Regions from separate parts of the Sporosarcina sp. P25 genome, predicted to be linked through region 2. Evidence: predicted binding sites of a transcription regulator. Region 2 holds the regulator's gene; the other holds the start of a gene.
What was found. Region 2 encodes LexA, which represses DNA repair genes until DNA is damaged. Its sites were predicted from a motif close to CGAACATATGTTCG; they were not measured.
Positions count from the first base shown of each region.

Region 1: a site for LexA is predicted at 7,342-7,355, ahead of uvrB (excinuclease ABC subunit UvrB). Genes of this name have one in related genera too.

Region 1 covers NZ_PDYV01000008.1:108,663-118,842, reverse strand. Annotated here, with positions in the region: gene CSV70_RS09145 (ATP-binding protein) at 1-365, shown strand, start outside; gene yhaM (3'-5' exoribonuclease YhaM) at 365-1,303, shown strand; gene CSV70_RS09135 (peptidylprolyl isomerase) at 1,463-2,398, opposite strand; gene CSV70_RS09130 (YjcZ family sporulation protein) at 2,558-2,659, shown strand; gene CSV70_RS09125 (hypothetical protein) at 2,702-2,887, opposite strand; partial or broken gene CSV70_RS09120 (HTH-type transcriptional regulator Hpr) at 2,974-3,536, opposite strand; gene CSV70_RS09115 (YtxH domain-containing protein) at 3,727-4,083, opposite strand; gene CSV70_RS09110 (HIT family protein) at 4,277-4,702, opposite strand; gene CSV70_RS09105 (ABC transporter ATP-binding protein) at 4,824-5,570, shown strand; gene CSV70_RS09100 (ABC transporter permease) at 5,554-6,765, shown strand; gene CSV70_RS09095 (IDEAL domain-containing protein) at 6,958-7,215, shown strand; gene uvrB (excinuclease ABC subunit UvrB) at 7,428-9,410, shown strand; gene uvrA (excinuclease ABC subunit UvrA) at 9,418-10,180, shown strand, end outside.
Region 2 covers NZ_PDYV01000003.1:202,684-212,863, forward strand. Annotated here, with positions in the region: gene CSV70_RS04395 (STAS domain-containing protein) at 1-338, opposite strand, end outside; gene CSV70_RS04400 (hypothetical protein) at 369-794, opposite strand; gene CSV70_RS04405 (YqkE family protein) at 861-1,127, opposite strand; gene CSV70_RS04410 (hydroxymethylglutaryl-CoA lyase) at 1,385-2,149, shown strand; gene CSV70_RS04415 (alpha/beta hydrolase) at 2,168-3,094, shown strand; gene CSV70_RS04420 (YneF family protein) at 3,160-3,396, opposite strand; gene sirA (sporulation inhibitor of replication protein SirA) at 3,507-3,947, opposite strand; gene tkt (transketolase) at 4,081-6,087, opposite strand; gene CSV70_RS04435 (DUF896 domain-containing protein) at 6,196-6,432, opposite strand; gene CSV70_RS04440 (YneB family resolvase-like protein) at 6,500-7,153, opposite strand; gene yneA (cell division suppressor protein YneA) at 7,150-7,476, opposite strand; gene lexA (transcriptional repressor LexA) at 7,672-8,292, shown strand; gene CSV70_RS04455 (methionine gamma-lyase family protein) at 8,345-9,604, opposite strand; gene hfq (RNA chaperone Hfq) at 9,699-9,923, opposite strand; gene miaA (tRNA (adenosine(37)-N6)-dimethylallyltransferase MiaA) at 9,964-10,180, opposite strand, start outside.

The sequences.
Region 1 (10,180 bases), on a different contig from region 2:
TAACAGGAAATCGATACGCAACGCTCGGTTTAACGATGGAAGGTTATTTTGAGGCAGTCACTGACGAAGGACAAACTTTCATGATCAATGAACTCAGTCAAGCTACAAAAGAGCAAGCTTATCTTTCATTGCGACTAGCGTTAGCATATGAATTATCAGAGCGTGCACCGTTCCCAATCATTATGGATGATCCATTTGTTCACTTTGATAATGAGCGACTTTCGCGTATGATAGAAATACTTACTGGGTTACAGCCATCTCATCAATTTCTGTACTTTACTTGTCATCAAGAGATGAAATCGAAATGGCCAAGTGAGCCTCATACAATTGAGATTGGACGAAAAGTAAAAGGGGAGATTCACTGATGAAAAAACTACTTGACTATCAAGTCGGCGAAACGATCGACATGTATTTATTGATTAAACAGGCAACAAAAGGTGTCACACAGCAGGGGAGTCCGTTCATGACGTTGATTCTGCAAGATAAAAGTGGGGACCTTGAAGCGAAACTTTGGGATGCGGGTGAAGAACAAGCCCAGATGTATCAGGGGGCGACTATCGTAAAAGTAGGTGGAGAAATCCACGAATACCGCGGAAAAAATCAACTTCGACTTAAAGCAATTCGTCCTGTAAAAGAAGACGAAGGCGTAACGATTGCAGATTTAGTACCGTCTGCTGAAAAGAGTAAGGAAGTATTGCTTGATGAATTAATGCAATATTTCTTTGAAATGAAAAATCCACAAATCCAGCGTGTCACTCGTCATTTATTGAAGAAGCACCAGCAAGACTTCGTGTTATATCCGGCAGCTACGAGAAATCATCATGACTACGTGTCAGGCTTGCTAGATCACGTAGTTTCGATGCTGAAACTTGGTAAGGCAATTGCGGAGTTGTATCCGACGTTGAACAAAGACTTGCTGTATGCAGGGATTATTTTGCATGATATCGGAAAGGTCATCGAGTTGTCAGGCCCAGTCGGTACGCAGTATACGATTGAAGGGAACTTGCTAGGACATATTACGATCATGGTCAATGAAATCTCCAAGGCGGCAGAAGAACTGGAGATCGCAGGCGAAGAAGTGATGTTGCTTCAGCATATGGTGTTGTCTCACCATGGTAAAGAAGAGTGGGGCAGTCCGAAGCGTCCGATGTTAAAAGAGGCAGAGATTCTTCACTATATCGATAATATCGATGCGAAGATGAATATGCTGAACCGTGTGATGTCGAAAACGACGCCAGGCGAGTTCTCTGAGCGCGTTTTCCCGTTGGATAACCGTTCGTTCTACAAGCCTACGTTTGAATAAATTAATGTGGGACAGGACACGACTCGTTGTGAAGTAAAGAATATTGTTAAGTCTTGGTTTTGATTGGGCTAGCAAAACAACCAATCACTACGATTATAAAATCACAAAAAAAGGTCTGCCAGTGGAAGGTATAACTTCCAGGGCAGACCTTTTCATATATTACTTACCTTCTTCTACTTCCACTTCAGTATCATCAGCTGGAGCGTCTTCTGCAGGTGCTTCTTCAGCTGGTTGCTCTTCCATCTTGAACAAATCAAGTGAAGCTTTCAAATCTTCATCTTTGATCTTAACATCTGCATCTTTTACTAACTTCGAAACTTTAGCTAATAGCTCGTTTTCGTCAGCTTTTTCCATTAATAGTTCATGACGGATTTCGTCTTTCTTTTCATCAGTGATCTCTTTATCGTCAGTTTTACGCTTTTCTTTTACTTCGATGATATGGAAACCGTTATCTGATTGAACAGGCTCACTGATTTTACCTGGCTCTAAGTCGTATGCAGCGTTCCAGAATTCAGGAACCATGACACCGTAAGCGAACCAATCAAGATCTCCGCCTTCATCTTTAGAACCTGGATCAGTAGAGTATTCTTTTGCTACTTTCGCAAAGTCTTCTCCTTTATCCAACTTTTCTTTTACTTCCTTAGCTGTCTTTTCATCTTCAACTAAGATATGACGAGCGTTGATTTCTGATTGTGATTCCTCAAGGCGCTTGTTCAACTCTTCGTCAGAAACTTCAATGCCGTCAGTCAATGCAGCTTCCTGCAATTTATTCAAACGAATCATTTTCTTGAAGCTCTCAGGTGTTTGACCTTGTTGAGCTAAGAAAGCTTCGAAGTTTTCACCGAGTTGTTCTTTGTTTTTATCAAATTCTGCATCTACTTGCTTATCGTCTACATTATACTTATCATCCAGAACCTTTTCTAAGATGATCATTTGTAGAGCTTGTTCACCGACAGATGTTTTCATTTCTTGATAAAACTCATCTTTCGTTACATCTCCTGCTTTGGACGTCATAACCTTTTCATCGCCGCCAGAACAAGCGGATAAAGCTGCAACCGAAGCTGCAAGTGTAAATGCTAACATCTTCTTTTTCATGTAATTAACTCCCCTAATCTAAGTATAGATTCTGTATATTCTTCAAGTAAACACTATATCATATAACGTATAAAAAACAAAAAGGTTCCATTCATTTGAAATTGCCCAACCGCTTTTTTCTACATTCGCATAAGATACAATGTGAAAGGGGGTGCCTTCATGAGCGGTTACACACAGGGCGGATCAGGTTCATCAGGCTTTGCTTTAATTGTTGTTTTGTTCATTTTGTTGATCATCGTCGGCGCAGCATACTTGTATTAAAAAAAGCCCTGCCTCCAGCAATGGGGGCGGGCATACATAGTGTCAGGCGCTAAAGAACACTTCTACATATAAGGATAAAATAAGGATTGTGATCAGAATATTTACAGTGCGATAAATCTTTGGCTGCTTTTCTTCTGGAATCTCTCTAGATTGGCAAAGAGCAAATGTCATTTTATTAATTTGATATAAGTAGAACAATGAAAATAGAATGGTAATCGCAATAACCATTTTAGACCTCCTCTTTCTGCTTCTTTTCTATCATAGCAGAATTTGTGATCAAAAGGAAAAAACTAAACCGTGTAAAGAGCAGGTAATTATGACTCTACTTTAGATTTTATAAGGTAATCACTTGAATCGACATATGTCTTCTCAATGTTCTGAAAACCACGTTCGAAAATGTCCATAAAATCATCTCCATAAATGTTGCGCAATACTGACATGACTTCTAGGAATTCAGGGAATTTTCCATAAATATCACGAATGGGAAGAGAACCCTGAAGTACGCTGTAATCTTCATTATGGTAATTTTCATTCATCTGGATAAGTAATGCTTTGCCTTCTTCTGAAACCGTCACATATGTATTGCGTCGGTCATCTTCTTTTTTGAGAAATACAAAAGTTGGCGCTGTTCCAACTTTTTTGAGAAGTTAAAGGCGGTTGAGACATGCATTACGCCAAACTTCGCGATGTCTGAAATTGTGGCGCCTTCCAAATGGTAGGCGATCCATAAAATATGATGTTCATTAATATTGAGTTCATACGGTTTAATCCATTGTTGCCAATCCTTCTCTACAGCTTTCCATAATGCCTTGGACATTTGGGCTACACGCTGGTTGAAGATCATGGCGTCTTTACGTGAAATATGTTGATCGGCCATCGAGACACCTGCTTTCTTTCAGTCATTTTATTTATTATACCAAAAAAACAACAAATAAAAAAGACGGAATAGTAAAATAAATCAGTTTGAGTGTATATGCCCATAGAATACAACTATTTCTGAGCTGTTTTACTATGGGTACGCACTCAAAGATTAGCAAGTGAACAACTGATGCCTAAATGAAAACGCGTTAGCGGGCACCAATTGATTTTTCAAGATCATCCAATGCGGTTTGAATAGCAGAAATTTCTTTCTCTAATCGCTTCTTATTATGTTCGGTCGAGCGTTTCCAGTCCGCTACAGAAACTTTCATTTCTTCAACAGTCTCTGGTACAAGCTCTTTTGCTTCTTTTGTTAGGTCGGTTACAGAATCTTTCAGATCGGCAACTTGCCCTTTGACGTCTTTCAACTTATCCTTCAATTCAAGTGATGCATTTTTGACGCTGTCACGCAGTTCACTTCCCGCTTTTGGTGTAGAATATAGAACAGTTACCGCAGAAGTGACAGCACCTGCCGCCAGACCAATAAAGAATGTGGACGCTTTCATAATAGAGAACACTCCTTTTGTATAGTTATTATTTTATTAAAGCATGTTAGTACGTAGTTGAGCAAGAAAATGAATGAAATATTATACTGTCGAAAGTTTTATTCTAATGGTTTGGAGAAGTGGACAGAAAAGTAGGTCTCATTTCGGGTGATGAAGAAAAACACTATACTCTTCTGCCTACAACTTCCGCGTGTTATTCTTGCAGATGTCTTGAAATATTCGTAGCCAATTCAGATACTACGTCCATTGGGAACTGCTCTACTTTTGTATCGAATTCTACTTTCAGGCCATCTGATTTATCATAGCGTGGAATTAAATGCATATGGAAATGATAGACTGATTGACCTGCGAAAGATCCGTTGTTTTGTAATAAGTTCATCCCGCACGGTTGAAATTCTTCTTTTAGTGCATTAGCGATTTTTGGCGCCACTTTAAATAGATTCGCAGCTTCATCTTCAGTTAATTCATACACATTTTCACGATGTGTTTTTGGAATTAGGAGTACGTGTCCTTTCGTGACAGGCATAATATCCATAAAGGCGATAACGTGATCATCTTCGTAGATTTTTTCTCCTGGAATCGTTCCTTCTACAATCTTGCAGAAAATACATGAGGTCATTTCTACACATCCTTTCATGTTTGGATGTATTGTAGCATATTTTCAGATAGTTAACGAAGGCGGATAAAGCAATTTTACAATTTCTTTGCTAAAATAATAACAGAAGATAGGGGGAAATATAATGGCAATCCTAGAACTAGAACACGTTACGGGTGGTTATACGCGCAAGCCTGTTTTACATGACCTTTCATTTCAGCTAGAAGAGGGGGAACTGGTCGGATTAATCGGTCTAAATGGCGCAGGAAAAAGTACGACAATTAAACATATTATCGGTGTGATGAATCCGCTTGAAGGAATAATCAAAATTGACGGGGCGACGTTTAGTGATAAAGAACATTACCGCCAATCATTCAGTTATATTCCAGAGACACCGGTATTATACGAAGAACTTACATTACAAGAACATTTGGAACTGACTGCGATGGCATATGGACTGGACAAGCAACAATTTGAAATACGTACCGAACAATTACTAAAAGAGTTCCGTATGGAAAAACGTTTAAAGTGGTTTCCGGCTCACTTTTCTAAAGGTATGCGGCAGAAAGTGATGATCATGTGTGCTTTTTTGGTGGAACCGAAATTATATATTATCGATGAGCCATTCGTCGGATTAGATCCGTTGGCGATTCGCGCTTTGCTTGATCAAATCATTGAACGAAAAAATGCGGGTGCTTCTATTTTGATGTCGACTCACGTATTGGCGACGGCTGAGAAGTATTGTGATCGTATTATTTTATTGCACGAAGGGCGAGTACGTGCGAATGGGACGATGGACGACTTGCGCAAAGCGTTCGGACGACCAGATGCAACACTTGATGACTTATATATTGCAATGACTGAGGAAACTGACTATGAACAACATGCATGAAATCTGGGGACAGCGGTTCTTCCATTACATCAATGAACTACAGAAATATATGCGCTATGTATTCACTGGACATTTGGCTATCGTTTTCATGTTCGCCATTGGAGCCGGGGGCTATGCATATAGTGAGTGGTTGAAAGAAGTGCCTGTTTCGTTCCCTTCTGTCTTCATCGTATCCGTAGTTATTGCGCTCTTGTTAATGAAAGCTGCACCGACCACGTTACTAAAGCCGGCAGATATTGTTTTTTTTCTACCATTAGAAAATCAATTGCCGAGCTATATGAGACGCTCGATCACTTGGTCGTCGTTTTCACAACTTCCTTTGCCATTGATTGCTATGGTCATTGCATTGCCATTGTTGAAGGCAACAGAAGTGGGGACGGGCACTGATTATATACTCATTATGTTGATGATCGTTGCCTTTAAAGGCTTGTTTGTAAGGACTGAATACAACGTCCGTATTGCGAATCATGCTTTCGTTTGGCCGGATCGTGTTCTGCGACTGGTTTTCACATTTCTCACGATTCAATTTGCGCTTACATGGAGTACAGTGACAATCTTTATCGGAATTCTTATCGCCATGCTCTATGCGAAGTTTTGGGAAAAACAAGCTACACATTATCCGTTTCCGTATGAGCAGTTTATTGAATTGGAGCAAAATCGTATGATGCGTTTCTATCGATTTGCGAATTACTTTACGGAAGTTCCGCATCTGGTTGGATCAGTGAGTAAGCGTAGCTGGTTAAAGATGGCTATGAAACGTTCTACGTTCATGCGCAAGGATGTACAAAAGTACTTAATCGTCAGGACATTCATTCGTACAGATGATACATTTTGGTTGTGGGTTAGATTAACGGCGTTGGCTGCATTGGGTGCGTTCTTAATACCGTTACCGATTGTATCGTTCATCTTTGTAGGGGCTTTGGCATTTGCGACTGCTGTTCAGTTAATATTGGCACTTGAAGGTGGCGACGAGTTCACTATGGATCAGCTGTATCCTGAAGAACATGAAAAATCTCAAATCAAAGCAGTCCGTTCATTAGTCCGAAAGTTAATTTGGCTACAAGCAATTATTCTATTACTGGCGGCATTACCGTTGTATGGACTAAGTGTCACACCACTCCTAATCGCGGCTATAGCACTCATTATAGGTGAAGCGACGATTCGATTGACCAAAGAGCAAATGAAAGAAATATGACGATACGCAATAGTGAAGTTGTACTTAAGTCAGTAATTTAATTTTTGTCTCCATGTTGGCTGAATATATGTACCTAGTAAATATTTTTCTAACTACATTAAGATAATTCAAAAGTTCGAATAGTTAGATTAATGGTTGCAATTTGTATTCCATTGCATATATAATTACTAAAAGGTATCAGGGGTGAGAGAGATGAATAATAACAACTCATATGCTGAATTTTTGAAAGCGGTAGGTAGTAATAGCACTTCTCTCCAAGCAGAAAAGCTGCTGAACGAAATCTATTGGGATCTGTTTCTACAACACATTCATTGGGAACAAACACAATCGCGAATCATGCTATTGATTGACGATGCGCTAGATCAAAATGACAAAGAAGCATTCGACCTGTATACACAACAATTACTCGACATGTCACAAGAACATGGATATGAACTTAAAACCAACTAATTTAATTTATTCATAGACACTGCTAGGGAAAAATCCTGGCAGTGTTTTTTATTGTATAGAATGTCCTAGCTGTAAGTTTCTTTCCCAAAGTACAAGGGTACAATAAAGTACATAGAGAGTTGGCTTAAAACGTACGTTCGTTATTTCTTTAGAAAAAACAGTAGTTGTGGTAAAATAGAAGGACAGGTGTTTAAGAAGAGGAGTGGAACCATTTGAACGAAACATTTCAATTGCAAGCACCATATACGCCGCAAGGAGATCAGCCAAAAGCGATCAACAGCCTTGTTAACGGCATAAAAGAAGGTAAGAAACATCAAACATTACTTGGTGCAACGGGAACGGGTAAAACATTTACTGTTTCTAATGTACTGACGGAGATCAATAAACCTACACTGGTCATCGCCCACAATAAAACGTTGGCTGGCCAATTATATAGCGAGTTCAAAGAGTTTTTCCCAGATAATGCAGTAGAATACTTTGTCAGCTTCTATGACTTTTATCAACCGGAAGCGTATGTACCGCAAACCGATACTTTCATTGAAAAAGATTCATCGATCAATGATGAAATCGATAAACTTCGCCACTCCGCAACGAGTGCTTTATTCGAACGAAATGATGTATTAATTGTGGCATCCGTTTCGTGTATTTACGGTCTGGGTTCACCAGAAGAATATAATGACATGGTTTTTTCATTGCGCAAGGGAATGGAAATACCGCGTAATCAACTTTTGCGTACGCTAGTGGACATTCAGTACGAACGCAATGATATTAATTTCACACGTGGGACGTTCCGTGTTAGAGGCGATGTAGTCGAAGTCTTCCCGGTGGCACGTGACGAGCGTTGTATACGTCTCGAGTTTTTCGGAGATGAAATTGAACGAATCCGTGAAGTGGATGCCTTAACGGGTGAAGTCATCGGTGATCGTGATCACGTAGCTATTTTCCCTGGATCTCACTTCGTTACACGCGAAGAAAAGCTATTAAAAGCGATTGAGAATATTGAAATAGAATTGGAAGAACAGCTGAAATATTTACGTGATAACGATAAGTTATTGGAAGCGCAACGCTTGGAACAACGGACGCGCTATGATCTAGAAATGATGCGGGAGATGGGCTTCTGTTCCGGTATTGAGAACTATTCTAGGCATTTGACGTTGCGTGAAGCAGGTGCAACTCCTTATACGTTGCTGGATTATTTCCCTGACGACTTTTTGATTGTCGTAGATGAGAGTCACGTATCGTTGCCACAGATTCGCGGTATGTACAATGGAGACCAAGCGCGTAAAAAGGTATTGGTGGAGCATGGTTTCCGCTTGCCGTCCGCATTGGACAACCGTCCATTAATGTTCGAAGAATTTGAAAAGCATATTCGACAGGCGATGTATATTTCAGCTACTCCAGGCCCTTATGAAATTGAGCATACGGACGTGATGGTAGAACAGATTATACGTCCTACAGGATTACTTGATCCAATCATTGAAGTGCGTCCAATTGAAGGACAAATTGATGACTTATTGGATGAAATACATCTTCGAATCGAGCGAAATGAACGTGTCTTGATTACAACTCTCACGAAAAAAATGTCAGAAGATTTGACGGATTATTTAAAAGATATTGGGATTAAAGTGCAGTATCTCCATTCGGACGTCAAGACATTGGAACGGACAGAAATTATTCGTGAGTTGCGTGTCGGAACGTATGACGTACTGATCGGAATCAACTTGCTGCGTGAAGGCATCGACATCCCAGAAGTTTCATTAGTCACGATTTTGGATGCGGATAAAGAAGGATTCTTGCGTTCGGAACGTGCGTTGATCCAGACAATTGGTCGTGCAGCACGTAACTCAGAAGGACGCGTCATTATGTACGCAGATAAAATAACAGATTCTATGAGGAAAGCTATTGATGAAACGGAACGTCGTCGTGAAATTCAGATAGCTTATAATGAAAAACATGGTATAACGCCAACGACAATTGTCAAACCGATACGTGAATTGATTCGTGCCACTCAAGTGGCTGAAGAAACGGAATCGTATTTGCAAAAGGTGACGAACGGCAAGAAGTTATCGAAAGACGAGAAAGGCTTATTGCTAACCAAATTGGAAAAGGAAATGAAAGATGCAGCAAAAGCTTTGGACTTCGAAAGAGCTGCAGAGTTACGCGATACCGTACTAGAACTGAAAGCAGAAAGGTAGAGTCCGCATGAAAAATAAAGAACTTGTAATACAGGGAGCGAGAGCAAACAACCTGAGGGACATTACCGTGAAGATACCGCGCGATAAACTAGTAGTGCTTACGGGTCTATCGGGGTCTGGAAAATCCTCATTGGCTTTTGATACGATCTACGCGGAAGGACAGCGCCGCTATGTGGAATCATTATCCGCATATGCGCGTCAGTTCCTTGGACAAATGGATAAACCAGACGTGGATTCAATAGAAGGACTGTCGCCCGCTATTTCCATTGATCAAAAGACAACGAGTAAAAATCCGCGATCTACTGTAGGAACAGTGACAGAAATCTATGACTACTTGCGTTTATTATATGCGAGAGTTGGGAAACCACATTGTCCGTACCATGGCATTGAAATTTCTACGCAGACGATTCAACAGATGGTGGATCGTGTAGTTCAGTTGCCTGAGCGTACGCGAATTCAAATTTTGGCTCCTATTATTTCAGAACGTAAAGGGACGCACGCTAAATTATTTGAAGATATCAAAAGACAAGGGTATGTGCGTGTTCGGGTCAACGGTGAAACGATTGATTTAGATGATAATATAGAGCTAGATAAAAATAAAAAACATACGATTGAAATCGTCATCGATCGAATTGTCATGAAGGAAGGCGTTGAAACACGTTTAAGTGACTCATTGGAATCTGCCTTGCGATTAGCCGACGGTAATGTTCTGGTCGATGTAATCGGTGAAGAAGAACTGTTTTTCAGTGAACACCACGCGTGTCCTATTT
Region 2 (10,180 bases):
TAAAATTCTTTTACGAAGCGCCAATAGGTTAAACGCACATTACTCAATGCATCAATTACATCTTCTATAGGTGTATTGCTGTTCACTCTACTTAGAGCGACAACCGCTGCCCATTTACTTTTGTTCTTCTCAAAGATTTCAGGATCATCAAGTAAACTGCTGATGACTGTTAAATTTGTAAGTTTATTTTGTTCACGAAGTGTTTCTTCCATTTCCGGTTGTGCATTAAGCGAGTAAATAGAATCCTTTTCCACTTTTCTCATTGCCAGCCAAGAAGTTGTAATTTCAGGAAGTTTTGCTAGTAAATATTCATAAAGCCTAACATCGATCTGTTTCATCTTACATCCTCCTGGATATATTCTTCCATCTTATTGAATGAATATAATTAATTGATTAGCATCAAAGTCAAAGATATTTAATATGACTCCAAGAACCGTTATGTATTTGTATATAGATTCATAATACGTGACTCCGTATTCTTTTTCATATTGTGCAATCGGATATATATACTGTTCGTCAGCAGGGATGGGCAAGAATTTCCAAGGTCTTGGAGACGCCTTAGTTTTTTCCGCATGCGCATCCCATAATGTATTATAAAAACTTTCTACCATTTCTTTAGTTAAATCATAATATATAACAGAATCTAGTATTTCAATAGTTTCTACATTCTTTTGCAACCAATAAACAATCGGATGCTCAATAGGTGCTGCATGAACACGTTTCAAAAGGTTTTCGGATATAGGTACTTTTTGAATATCTTGTTTCTTACGATACGTAATATACAAGAACCGCATTTATCCATCTCCTTTGTAAAAGACTTTTATAAAGGAATTACTTGACTAGTATAGCTACTTGCACGCTTAGTATTCTCTATGCTTTGTTCCATCATATCCATATTCCTCTAGTAATTCTTCAAAACTTTTATTTTTTTCACGTTCTTTTCGCTCTTGAATACGTTTTTCTTTTTCTTGTTCGAGTTTTATTTCTTCTTCCACTTTCATTTCTTGCTTCATGCCTTTTAATTTCGCTAACATATCTTCGCTCATTAAGTCCGAAAGTGAAGTTGCAGAATCATCTGTGGTTTGCTTCCTTTGATTACTTGATACTTTTCGTTGTTTTTTCGACATATTATTCACTACTTTCTATTAGATAAAGAGTACTTTTTTTATTATCCATTTAATTGACAAGGGTTTTACATTGCCCTAATTCGCTTATATTACGTACAATAGATTAGGGGAGGGATGTTTATGTATAGTTTACCAAAAACCGTGACGTTAATCGAGGTTGGACCACGCGATGGTTTACAGAATGAAAAAAAAACAGTATTCCAACCGATTAAAAATTAGCTTTTATACATGCTTTGCAGCGAGCAGGTTTACATGAAATGGAAATCACTTCCTATGTATCGCCTAAGTGGGTTCGTCAAATGTCAGATTCCAAAGAGATTATGGAACGGGTAAGCAAACTAGGCAGGAAACTTGTTCTCACGCCCAATGCACAAGGTGTTGAGAATGCCCTCCAAACTGGTGGAGATAGCGTAGCAGTGTTTGTAGGAGTCAGTGATACATTCAATCAACATACTATCAATCGATCCACTGCGGAGAGTATAGAGACGCTACGACCGACTATCCATCAGCTTAAAAATAATTATCATTTTGTCAGGGCTTGTATTTCGACAGCATTTCACTGTCCGTATGAAGGTTTTATTCCACTTGAAAAAACTCTAGCTCATTGTAAGAAGTTTGTCGATATAGGTGTAGATGAATTAAGTGCGGCAGATACTGATGGTATGGCAAACCCTTTAGCCAGTTTCACTTTATTTCATGAACTGAAAAAGCAATTTCCGAACATTTTAATCACAGCACATTTCCATGATACCCGTAAATTAGGTTTGGCTACTATTTACGCCTCTTTGCAAGCCTGCGTTGATCGATTTGAAACGTCTGCCGGTGGCCTAGGCGGCTGTCCCTTTGCGCCTGGCGCTACAGGTAATGTCGCGACGGAGGATGTGCTATACCTATTGCAGTCAGTCGATATAGCTACAGGGATTGATATGGACAAAATATGTGCAGCAGTAGATGTAGTTACACCTTATCTGTCCCGTCCTATTGAAACGGCGATGTATAATTTATATACAAGAAGAAAGTAAATAGAAAGGAGGATTTTGTTGAAACGTAGAGTAGTTTATATTATCGGTATAACGTCAAGTGTTATTACAGCCCTTCTAACATTTTTCGGTATCCTTGTAACCAATCGCCTGATGTATTTAAAAACAAAAGACTCAGAAGTTATTTTACAGCGCGAGATGATCGCTAAACGTTTTGATCGTCAGTGGTTTGAAACTGTAAGAAAAGACGATATTTGGATTCCATCACCTAACGGCTATAACTTACGCGCCATTTTCTTACGGCCTTTAGATACAACGCGAACAGTTGTTATTTGCCATGGTGTAACGGAGAACAAAGTGAATTCCATCAAATATGCTCGACTGTTTGAACGTTTAGGATTTAATTCTGTTATTTTTGATCATCGTCGACATGGTGATTCTGGTGGAAAAACAACAAGTTTTGGATTTTATGAAAAAATGGATTTGAAGGAAGTTGTAACAGCTGTACGTAAACGTGTAGGTAAGCGCGCTTTAATTGGTATCCACGGAGAATCTATGGGAGCCGCCACTACGCTTTTATACGCAGGTACGTATGAAGATGAAGCAGATTTCTATATATCCGATTGTCCGTTCTCGGATTTCTCAGAGCAACTACTGCATATTATTCGTACGGAGATGCCGTTTAAAACGTCCATGAGTTTACGAATCGCCAATTTATTTTTAAAGATTCGTGATGGCTATACTTCTGCGGCTGTTTCTCCTCGTGAAGTGATGAAATTTATTGATAAACCCGTGTTATTCATTCACAGCATGGAAGACACTTTCATTTTGCCTCAAATGACGGAAGAGTTATATGAATTAAAAGAAGGCGATAAAATGTTGAAGCTTTTCGCAAAAGGAGCACATGCCAAATCGTATAATGATAACCCTGATGAATATCTACAAACGGTTCAAAGATTTTTGAATCGTTTCCGTTTATATTCCTGACAATACTATATGGTAGAAAATAAAAAATCTCCGTGCTAGCGAATTTGCTAATCACGGAGTTTTACTTATTTTTTTTTAGCTGGCTTGTCTTGAACCTTGTTCATTTGAGCCATCATTTGGTTAATTTTCTTTTGTGAAGGTTTTTGTCCCATCTGCATCATCATCATACGTAACATTTGTTCATTAATTGGCGGATTGTCCTTCAAATAATTCATCATATATTTACGTGCTATGAAAAAGCCGAGAGCTACTCCGCCGATCAAAGCGACGACGATCAATAAAATTGCTATCCATAAAGTCATTACTGCCAAACCCCCCTCATAAAAATAGTTCGATTACATACTACCAAGAAGGATTATACAACATAGCAGCAGTGAATAGCAATGACTGTACACAAATTGTGCGGAAGTTTTTACATCATCGAATTTTCTAGTATCATGCGTTCTGAGTGTTTAAGTGGCTTGAGCCACCCACATTCTTCCTGTTCATTCATCACGGCAAAAAAACGATCTGTTGAAGTAGAGAGCGCTACAAATAAATCTAGATCCAACATGCGTGATCCTTGGCAATACACTTGTATACTATGCGTTCCCATTTTGATGAAGACTTCTCCTTTGATTAAGTGTGTCAAACGGTATTCATTATGGTATGAATCCAGTTCATCAAAACTTTTTGCCAAGTTATTCTGAATGATATGATCCAGTTCTCTTTGATTTAATTGATCACATAAATATTCAATTTCTTGATAGTTCGTAGAAGGACCTACTGTTAGTAGCTCAAATAATAAACGTTCACGACCCATTATGAAGGATTGATACGCTGACTTAATCTTAAAAATTTCATACTTCCTCATAACGAACACCTCCTACTGTCTATCATAGAACTTGTCCTCAGTAAATCGTGTCAGTTTGCGGAAAACTTCCTCACTATTATTGTCGTAAAGCTGCGCAAAAAACGCACGACTCTAGGAGCCGTGCGCTGGGTATTTAGTTATTTACTAGATTTTTCATTTCATGCACAACATTTTCAACCGTAAAGCCATACTTTTCAATGACTAAGTCGCCTGGCGCACTTGCACCGAATGTATCGATTGCCATGACAGTTCCTTCATCGCCCGAGTATTTATGCCACCCAAGAGAAGCTCCCATCTCAATCGCCACTCTCTTCTTGATATTCTTTGGAAGAACAGAATCTTTATACACTTGGTCTTGCTTCTCAAATAGATCCCATGAAGGCATGGAGACGACACTGACGTCGATGTCTTGCTCTTTAAGAGCTTTCTGTGCTTCAACCGCAAGACTTACTTCCGAGCCACTTGCAAGCAATAAACCATCCGCTTGCTCTTTAGTAGCAGGTGATATAACATACGCACCTTTTGAGACATTTTCCATCGCAAGTTCTTGTGAATTAGGCAATACTTCAAGGTTTTGTCTAGACAATACTAAGACAGTTGGTGTGTTTTTTGAAGTGGCAGCTATATGCCATGCTGCAGATGTTTCGTTTCCATCGGCTGGACGGATGATAGACAATCCAGGCATTGCACGTAATGAAGCCAATTGCTCAACAGGTTCATGAGTAGGTCCATCTTCACCGACCGCTACGCTGTCATGTGTGAAGACATAAGTAACAGGTAAGCCCATTAATGCTGACAGACGAATAGCAGGACGTACATAGTCGCTAAACACGAAGAATGTTCCGCCAAATACTTTCACTCCGCCGTGAAGAGTCATGCCGTTTAAAGCAGTCCCCATCGCGAATTCACGAACACCAAACCATATATTACGGCCTGCATAGTTGTCTACAGTAAAATCACCGGCATGTTTGATCGTCGTCTTGTTCGAACCTGCAAGGTCTGCACTCCCACCGAATAAAGCTGGAACTGCTTTAGCTAATGCATTAATTGAATCACCTGATGCTGAACGTGTCGCTACAGAAGCACCCGCTTCATAAACTGGCATTTGTTCTTTTAAATCAGTTGGAAGTTCATTTGCAATCGCTTGTTTAAACTGTGCTGCCAATTCTTTGTGCTCGTTTTCATAGCTTGCGAATAAATCATTCCATTGTTGCTCTGATTGAACACCTAGTTGGTCCGTTGCGGAATTAAATCGATCATAGACTTCTTCTGGAACGTAGAAGTCCTCTTCGAATGTCCACTTGTAATACTCTTTCGTAAGTGCCATTTCATCTTCACCTAATGGCGCACCGTGTGCATCTGCTTTACCAGATTTGTTTGGTGAACCATAGCCGATCACAGTTTTCACTTCAATGATTGTTGGCCCACCTGTATTACCTTTTGCTTTTTCGATTGCATCAGAAACAGCTTTTGTATCATTGCCGTCTTCCACTCGTGCGTAATTCCAGCCATATGATTCAAAACGCTTTCTAATATTTTCGGAGAATGACATATCCAAATCGCCATCTAGAGAAATGTCGTTGCTGTCATATAGTACGATCAGTTTGTTTAATTGAAGATGGCCTGCCATGGAGATTGCTTCTGCCGCTACACCTTCCATCAAATCACCATCTCCACAAAGTGCATATGTGTAGTGGTCGACAATATCGAAACCTGGCTTGTTATACGTTGCCGCTAAATGTTTTTCAGCCATTGCCATACCTACAGACATACCAATTCCTTGACCAAGTGGTCCAGTCGTTGCTTCCACTCCTACTGTATGTCCATATTCCGGATGTCCAGGTGTCTTTGAATCCCATTGTCTGAAACTTTTCAAGTCATCAATAGTTAAACCATAGCCACTTAAATGTAATAAGCTGTAGAGTAACATCGAGCCGTGTCCTGCTGAAAGTACAAAACGATCACGATTGAACCATTGTGGGTTTGATGGATTGTGGTGTAAATGTTGCGTCCATAGTGTATAAGCCATCGGCGCTGCGCCCATCGGTAATCCTGGGTGACCAGAATTTGCTTTTTCAATCGCATCGATTGATAATGTTCGGATTGTCGTTATTGCCAGTTGATCGATTTTTTCGGTCATGCTGTACATCCTTTCCATCCTGCCTCATATGAGTGTTTTATAGTACATATTCCTTCTATAGTGTAGTCAATTCCACAATTAATTACAATGTTAATCCTTTACCTATCATCAATTTAGTGGTTTTAAATTGGCTCTAGCTTGTTTGACCTTTTCAGGTGTTACGTCATTTCCTTCTGGGTCCACTACTTTGACAGATTCGATAGTTTCACGCATACTTGAACGGAATGTTTCCAAGTATTCCTTTCTAAGCCGCGTCTGTTCTTTTGCTTCCTCAATCGATAATCCTGTTGTTTTCTTTTTATTTGCCAATTCATTTATGCGTTTTATTTTCTTTTCTGAGAGCACCTTTAAAAACCTCCATAAGTTAGTCGTTTAATAAAATGTAAACAACCTGGAGGAAAAGTGCAACCTATTAGCGTTCCAGAGCTAAAAACTCTTTATATCTTCTATGAACCGTCGCCTTACTGACAGCATGACCTAATCCATTTAATACATTTGCAATTTCTTCATACGTGAGACCTTTGTTACGGAGTGAGACAATTTCTTCTATCGGAAGCTCAAGTCTTTCACGCCCCAATGCTTGGTCAATATTTCGCAGATTCTTCGATGGATCATAGCCTTTGTCAACAGCACGCTTCATCCCTCTACGTATTTTCGCATTATGTAGTTTGCGTTGATATTCTTCCACGATTGCAAGAATTTCTAATAACATTGAATCCATTTCATTCAGTTCTATCGTACCGTTTGAATGATTGGTAATCACAGTCGTCTCACTTTTAGCGATTACATGCAATATTGCGACTCTTGCATTACCTCGTCCTAATCGTGTTTCGTCTTGAATAAATACCGCATCCACTGAACCGTCTTGAATTCGATCCAACATCGATAGAAGACCTTCACGATCCATGTCGTATCCACTCTGCCGATCTGTATAGATTCCAACGCAATCATATGATAACTCAGTAGCTAATTTTTCAAGTTCTTCTTGCTGCCTTACAATAGATTGTTCTTGTGTTTCTTTTTCCGTACTCACTCGGCAGTATATTACACATCTCTTTTCAATCATTTAGTTCCCACTCCTATTTCAGCTACTCGAATATCTGTTTGTTTATTAATTTTAACAGGCACCCGCAGTAATTCACCTGAAACGATTTGATCCGTAGGTAATTCATTTAAAGAACGTACCTGTTCGATCCAGTGGGTGGTCGGTATATCTTGTGAGTAATTAGAAGCCAACTGCCACAGTGTATCCCCTTCATTAACAACGATTTCCATATAGAGATCTTCCTCAGCCATTTTATCGAATTGAACCCAAGCAAATGATACACAAACTGCTAATAATACTGCAAAATAATAATTATTTTTAATAAATTCTTTAATAGACTCCATTATAATTCCTCCTCTAATTTTCGCTTTTAGAATACACGTTCGGAATACTTGTTCTTAATTATAAGAGAACATATGATTCTATGTCAAGTAAAATTAGAACCTTTGTTTGATTAGTAATCGAACACATGTTATACTATATTCAAAATAGTGGTTCAGTATTCCATTGCTCGCAAACTAGTAGAAGAGGTGAATCTGTTGAAGAAAATATCAAAGAGACAAGAAGAAATACTTGCGTTTATAAAAGATGAAGTGCGTTTAAAAGGGTACCCCCCTTCCGTTCGCGAAATTGGAGAAGCTGTCGGTCTAGCTTCAAGTTCTACGGTCCACGGTCACTTATCACGACTCGAAAGTAAAGGCTTCATACGTAGGGACCCGACAAAACCACGCGCCATTGAAATTTTGGATCCTGAAGGACTGGACGAGTTAAAAAGTGGCGTTATGCATGTACCGTTAATTGGTAAAGTTACAGCAGGGAATCCAATTACAACGATTGAAAATATTGAAGAGTACTTCCCATTGCCGGATACATTCGGTTCATCAGAAGAGGAAATCTTCATGTTGGAGATTGTAGGGGATAGCATGATCGAAGCCGGCATTTTAAACGGAGACCGCGTGATTGTCAGACAAACGCACTCCGCAAGTAATGGTGAAATTGTCGTAGCTATGACAGAAGAAGATGAAGCAACAGTCAAACGTTTCTTTAAAGAGAAAGACTATTTCCGACTCCAACCAGAAAACTCATCCATGGAGCCAATCATTGTAGATCAAGTTTCTATTTTAGGAAAAGTGATTGGTGTATTCCGTATGATTCATTAATAAAGAAAAAAGTGTATCGAAAACCACATGAGGTTTTGATACACTTTTTTCTTTATACCAATTTCTTTTCAAGTAACTGTTCCATAGAATCTAGTACAGCTGATTTTACATGCTCATAAGTCAATCCGCCTTGAATATATGCTGTGTATGGCGGTCTGATCGGGCCGTCAGCTGTCAATTCGATACTGGAGCCTTGAATAAACGTTCCCGCAGCCATGATGACGTCATCAGCATAACCCGGCATATAGGATGGTTCCGGTGCATATTGGGCATTGATTGGTGAATTTTGCTGAATCATTTGGCAGAATGCAATCATTTGTTCCGCATTCCTAAAATTCACTGATTGAATTAAATCCGTTCGAAGCTCACTGTAATGCGGTGTCGTATTCATACCGAAGCTACCGAAAAATGCTGATGTGAATAACGCGCCTTTAACCGCCTGACTAACTACGTGTGGTGCCAAGAAGAAACCTTGATACATCTCTAGTAACGTATCGAGAGAAGCTCCTGCTTCGGCTCCAAGACCTGGAGATGTCATACGATATGCACATTTCTCAACCAAGTCTTTCTTACCCGCTATGTAACCACCTGTTCTGGCAAGTCCGCCACCTGGATTTTTAATAAGTGAGCCTGCCATAAGATCTGCCCCAACTTCAACGGGCTCTTTCATTTCAACGAATTCTCCATAGCAATTATCTACAAAGATTACAACATCCTCTTTCATGTTGCGGACTTCCTTTATAATCGCTTCAATTTCATGGATTCTGAATGAGGGATTGCTTGAATAGCCTTTAGAACGTTGAATCGCTACGATTTTCGTCTTCGATGAGATTGTTTTTTTTACTTTCTCATAATCAACGGAACCATTTTCTTTCAAATCAACATGCTGGTACGAAATTTGAAAATCTTCTAGTGAACCAGTATCTTTCCCTTTGCCCGAAATGATAGACTCCAACGTATCGTATGGTTTACCTGTAATATATAGAAGTTCATCACCTGGGCGCAATATTCCAAACAAGCTAATTGTAATTGCATGCGTTCCGGAAATGATTTGATTTCTTACAAGACAGTCTTCCGCTCCGAATACGTCCGAATATACTTGTTCCAATACATCACGACCACTGTCGTCATAGCCATAACCTGTTGATCCCGATAAATGAAAGTCACTTACTTGATTTTTTTTGAATGCTTGTAAGACTTTTCTTTGGTTAAAAAATGCAACTTCTTCTACCGTCTTCACATACGGCGCGATGAGTTCTTCCGCTTCTTTTGATTTAGTTAGTAATTCTTCATTAATGGGTGCAATTTGCATGTGTAGTACCTCATTTCATTTTGTCATATTCTATTTTACCAGATGAAGTCTATATACTAAAAGAAAGACAACAAAAAAACAGGCAAGCGCCTGTTTATAGTTCATCTTTTAAAATAACTGGTTTTGCAGGAGAATACGTGGAAATCGCGTGCTTATAAATTAGTTGTTGCTTGCCATCCGTTTCCAGCAGCACCGTATAATTATCATACGACTTAATTAGACCCTTTAACTGAAAACCATTTAATAAAAAAATCGTAACAAATGTGTTATTCTTCCGTAAAGAATTTAAAAACGTATCTTGCATATTTCCTTGTGTCATTCAATTGCCTCCTTGTCACTGTTATTTAGTTATTCCATACTCACTTCTTAAAACCCTTTATTATCTTACAGGTTGTTTGAAATATTTCTTCCGCTGGCTGATTAGCATCAACCCACTGGACAGGCAATTTATTACGGAAATATGTTAGCTGCCTTTTTGCGTAATTGCGTGTATTTTTCTTTACCGCTTCTATTGCTTGCTCTTTTGTTAATTGGCCGTCAAAATAGGAAATCAGTTCTTTATAACCTATCGCTTGT